2 regions of the Nocardioides maradonensis genome follow, and region 2 is predicted to be linked to the other one. Evidence: predicted binding sites of a transcription regulator. Region 2 holds the regulator's gene; the other holds the start of a gene.
What was found. Region 2 encodes HrcA, which represses chaperone genes, less so after heat shock. Its sites were predicted from a motif close to TTGGCACTCGNNNNNNNCGAGTGCCAA; they were not measured.

Region 1 (2,388 bases), on a different contig from region 2:
CAGCGCCGAGCGGGTCACCTTGGCCGGGTCGATGATGCCGTTGGCCAGCAGGTCGACGTACTCACCGGTGGCCGCGTTGAGGCCCTGGCCGGCGGGGAGGTTCGCGACCTTCTCCGCCACGACGCCGCCCTCGAGGCCGGCGTTGATCGCGATCTGCTTGAGCGGAGCGGACAGGGCGACACGAACGATGTTCGCACCGGTGGCCTCGTCACCCTCGAGCTCGAGCTTGTCGAAGGCCGACGCGCCGGCCTGGACCGGCGCGACGCCACCACCGGGGAGGATGCCCTCCTCGACGGCCGCCTTCGCGTTCCGGACGGCGTCCTCGATGCGGTGCTTGCGCTCCTTGAGCTCGACCTCGGTGGCCGCGCCGACCTTGATGACGGCCACGCCGCCGGCCAGCTTGGCGAGGCGCTCCTGGAGCTTCTCGCGGTCGTAGTCGGAGTCCGACTTCTCGATCTCGGCGCGGATCTGGTTGACCCGGCCCTCGATCTGGGCGGTGTCGCCGGCACCCTCGACGATGGTGGTCTCGTCCTTGGTGATGACGACCTTGCGGGCCTGGCCGAGCAGCTCGAGACCGGCGGTCTCCAGCTTGAGGCCGACCTCCTCGGAGATGACCTGGCCACCGGTCAGGATCGCGATGTCCTGCAGCATGGCCTTGCGGCGGTCACCGAAGCCCGGGGCCTTGACGGCGACGGACTTGAAGGTGCCACGGATCTTGTTGACGACCAGGGTCGACAGCGCCTCGCCGTCGACGTCCTCGGCGATGATGACCAGCGGCTTGCCCGACTGCATGACCTTCTCGAGCAGCGGCAGCAGGTCCTTGACGTTGCTGATCTTGGAGTTGGCGATGAGGACGTAGGGGTCCTCGAGCACGGTCTCCATGCGCTCCGGGTCGGTGACGAAGTACGCCGAGATGTAGCCCTTGTCGAACCGCATGCCCTCGGTGAGCTCCAGGTCGATGCCGAACGTGTTCGACTCCTCGACCGTGATGACGCCCTCCTTGCCGACCTTGTCCATCGCCTCGGCGATGGCGTCTCCGACGGTGGTGTCGCCACCGGCGGAGATGGTCGCGGTGGCCGCGATCTGCTCGCGGGTCTCGACGTCCTTGGCCTGGGCGAGCAGCTGCTCGGTCACGGCGGCCACGGCGGCCTCGATGCCGCGCTTGAGGCCCATCGGGTTCGCACCCGCGGCCACGTTGCGCAGACCCTCGCGGACGAGCGCCTGAGCGAGGACGGTCGCCGTCGTCGTGCCGTCACCGGCGACGTCGTCGGTCTTCTTCGCGACCTCCTTGACCAGCTCGGCGCCGATCTTCTCGTAGGGGTCCTCGAGCTCGATCTCCTTGGCGATGGACACACCATCGTTGGTGATCGTGGGGGCGCCCCACTTCTTCTCGAGGACGACGTTGCGGCCCTTCGGGCCGAGGGTGACCTTGACGGCGTCGGCGAGGGTGTTCATACCCCGCTCGAGACCGCGACGGGCCTCCTCGTTGAAAGCAATCAGCTTCGGCATTGCCTGGCGATCCTTCACTGGGAAGTTCGGTGGTCCGGAGCGGCGGGTTGCCCGCGACGGCCAGGTGCGTGCGCCCGACGAACCCTTTCTCGCCGGCCCCACGAACCTCAATCCCGACGGTCCGGTGGTGGCACTCTCATGCTGAGAGTGCCAGCGTCATGTTTAGCACTCGACCCACGAGAGTGCAAGGCCGGGGCCGAGTGGCGGCAGGGCCTCAGAGGACCTTCTCGAGGCGGGCGAAGCGGAGGTCGTCGCGCAGCGGGCGGCCGAACCGCTCGTCGCCGTACGGGAACGGCTCGAACTCCCCCGTACGCCCGTAGCCGCGGCGCTCGTAGAACGCGATGAGGTCCTCGCGCTGCTCGATCACGGTCATCTCCATCCGGACCGCACCCCACTCCTCGCGCGCGACGCGCTCGGCCTCGGCCAGGACGACCTTGCCCAGTCCGCCGCCCTGGCTGTCGGGCCGCACCGCGAACATGCCGAAGTACGCCGCGTCGCCGCGGGGCTCGAGCTGGCAGCAGGCCACGAGCGCTCCGTCGCGCTCGGCGAGGAGGAGGCGGCCGGCGGACGACCCGACGATCTCGCGCACGGCGTCCGCGTCGGTGCGCTGCCCCTCGAGCAGCGCCGCCTCGGTCGTCCACCCCACCCGGCTGGCGTCACCTCGGTAGGCCGACTCGACGAGCGGCACGACCGCGTGCACGTCCTCGATCCGGGCGGTCCGGAAGGTCAGCGCGGGCGCGGCGTCCGTGGTCACGCCGCCATCGTACGGAGGCTGCCGCACCGCTCAGCGCTGCTCGATCTCCTCGGGGAGCGGCCCGACAGGGGTCGGGACGTCCTCGACCGGGTCGGGGGCGAGGTGCCCGAACGGAGCCTCCTCCT
Region 2 (2,388 bases):
GCCCAGGAAGGACCGCTGCACGTGCGCGACCTCACCCTGGCCGTGGCAGGTCTCGCAGGTCACCGGCTGCGAGCCGGGCGCGGCGCCGGAGCCGCTGCAGGTGGAGCAGCGCACGGCGGTGTCGACCTTGAGCTCCTTGTTGACGCCGAACGCGGCCTCCGCCAGCTCGATCTCGAGGCGGATCAGGGCGTCCTGGCCGCGGCGTACCCGCGAGCGCGGGCCGCGCCCACCCCCACCGCCTCCGGCGGAGCCGCCGAAGAAGGCATCCATGATGTCGGTGAAGGAGAAGCCCGCGCCCTGACCGAACCCTCCGCCACCGAACGGGTCACCGCCGCGGTCGAACGCGGCGCGCTTCTGCGGGTCGGAGAGCACCTCGTACGCGACCGAGACCTGCTTGAAGCGCTCCTGCGCCTCGGGGTCGGGGTTGACGTCCGGGTGCAGCTGACGGGCCAGCTTCCGGTAGGCCTTCTTGATGGTGTCCGCGTCGGCGTCGCGTGCGACGCCGAGCAGCTCGTAGGGGTCCTGGGACACGGTTCTCTTTCTGCGTGAGCTCAGTCGAGGATGCGCGAGACGTAGCTGGCCACGGCGCGCACCGCCGACATCGTTCCGGGGTAGTCCATGCGGGTCGGGCCCACGACGCCGAGCGTGGCGAGGGCCTCTCCCTGGGTGGTCAACGGGCCGTAGCCGCTGGCGACCACGCTGGTCGCGGACAGCTGCTCGTAGGGTCCCTCGGCGCCGATACGGACCATCACGGCGCCGTCGGTCGTGGCCTCGCCCAGCAGCGTGAGCAGCACGACGTGCTCCTCGATCGCCTCCAGCAGCGGCCGCACCGAGGTCTCGAAGCTGTCACCGAACCGCGCCAGGTTGGAGGTGCCGCCGACGGCGACCCGCGCGTCGGAGCGGTGGTCGCTCATCGCCTCGACCAGAGCCGTCACCACGCCCGCGGTCGCCTGGTCGGTGGGTACGTCGTCGTCGACGAGCGCGTTGAGGGCCGTCACCGCGTCGGCGATCTGCTCACCGGTGGCGGCGAGGTTGACCCGGCTGCGGAGCCGGGCGATCTCGTCCTCGGAGAGCTCGTGGCCGAGCTCGACCAGCCGCTGCTCGACCCGGCCGGTGCTGAGGATCAGGATGACCAGCAGGCGGTCGGGGTTGAGCGCGACCAGCTCGACGTGGCGCACCGTGCTGCGCGACAGCGTGGGGTACTGGACCACGGCGACCTGGTGCGTCAGCTGCGCCAGCAGCCGCACCGACCGGTTGACGACGTCGTCGAGGTCGACGGCCCCGTCGAGGAAGGCCGAGATGGCGCGCCGCTCCGGCGCACTCATGGGCTTGACCGTGGAGAGCCGGTCGACGAAGAGCCGGTAGCCCTTGTCGGTCGGCACCCGGCCCGCACTGGTGTGCGGCTGGGCGAGGTAGCCCTCGTCCTCGAGCGCCGCCATGTCGTTGCGGATCGTCGCGGGGCTCACGTTGAGACCGTGCCGCTCGACCAGCGCCTTGGAGCCGACCGGCTCCTCGGTCGCGACGTAGTCCTCCACGATCGCGCGGAGCACGGCGAGCCGTCGTTCCTCCTGCATGCCCACCTCCGTCCTCCAACCCTGGCACTCACCACGAACGAGTGCCAAGTCTATCGCGTGACGTCCCACGGTTCACCGTGACGACTGCCGCCGGCGCGATCGGGTACCGCCCCGCACATGAGCGAACCCCAGGAGCACCAGACCGACGACCGGACCACCGACCCCACCGACGACCCCACCGACGACCCCAGCGCGGCTTCGAGCGAGGCCCCGATGGGCGTCCCCGACGAGGCGCTGCCCGAGGACCTCGTCGCCGGCGAGGACAACCCGCTCGCGGAGGGGCTGCCGCCGGGCGAGACGGCGGACGGCCTGCTGGACCCGGAGGACGAGGACGGGCAGGACGGCGCGCAGGGGGTCCAGACCGGCAGCGCACCGCAGGAGCAGTGACGCACGTCGCGTCCGGCGCGCCGACCCCGGAGCGCCCGCGCGAGCGCCTAGCGTTTCCGGACGTGGATCGCTATGGCACCGACGTACTCAGCGGCGACTGGAAGGTGCCCAAGCGCGGGCGCGCGGTCGAGATGCCCGCCGACATCGGCCTGGTCGTCGAGGAGGTCATGACCGACTGGTGCGGCGAGATCGTCGCGGTCGACCGGGACATCGCCACCGTCACGCTCGAGGACCGGCGCGGCAAGCGTCGTACCTTCGAGCTGGGGCCGGGCTTCCTGCTCGAGGGCAAGCCGGTCATCCTCACCCCTCCGGTGCGGCTCGCCGCGCCGGCGAAGCCCGCCCGCACCGCCTCCGGCTCCATCGCCGTCCACGACGCCCGGGCGCGCGTGGCGCGCGCGAGCAGGATCTTCGTCGAGGGCCGGCACGA

Region 1: the regulator HrcA is predicted to act here: its motif matches at 1,672-1,698, upstream of groL (chaperonin GroEL).

The regions. Positions count from the first base shown of each region.
Region 1 is NZ_BAAHAZ010000013.1:48,913-51,300, reverse strand. It holds gene groL (chaperonin GroEL) at 1-1,509, opposite strand, end outside; gene ACYVAQ_RS16190 (GNAT family N-acetyltransferase) at 1,724-2,263, opposite strand; gene ACYVAQ_RS16185 (SGNH/GDSL hydrolase family protein) at 2,294-2,388, opposite strand, start outside.
Region 2 is NZ_BAAHAZ010000008.1:200,339-202,726, forward strand. It holds gene dnaJ (molecular chaperone DnaJ) at 1-531, opposite strand, end outside; gene hrcA (heat-inducible transcriptional repressor HrcA) at 552-1,574, opposite strand; gene ACYVAQ_RS11770 (hypothetical protein) at 1,692-1,961, shown strand; gene ACYVAQ_RS11775 (DUF3097 domain-containing protein) at 2,024-2,388, shown strand, end outside.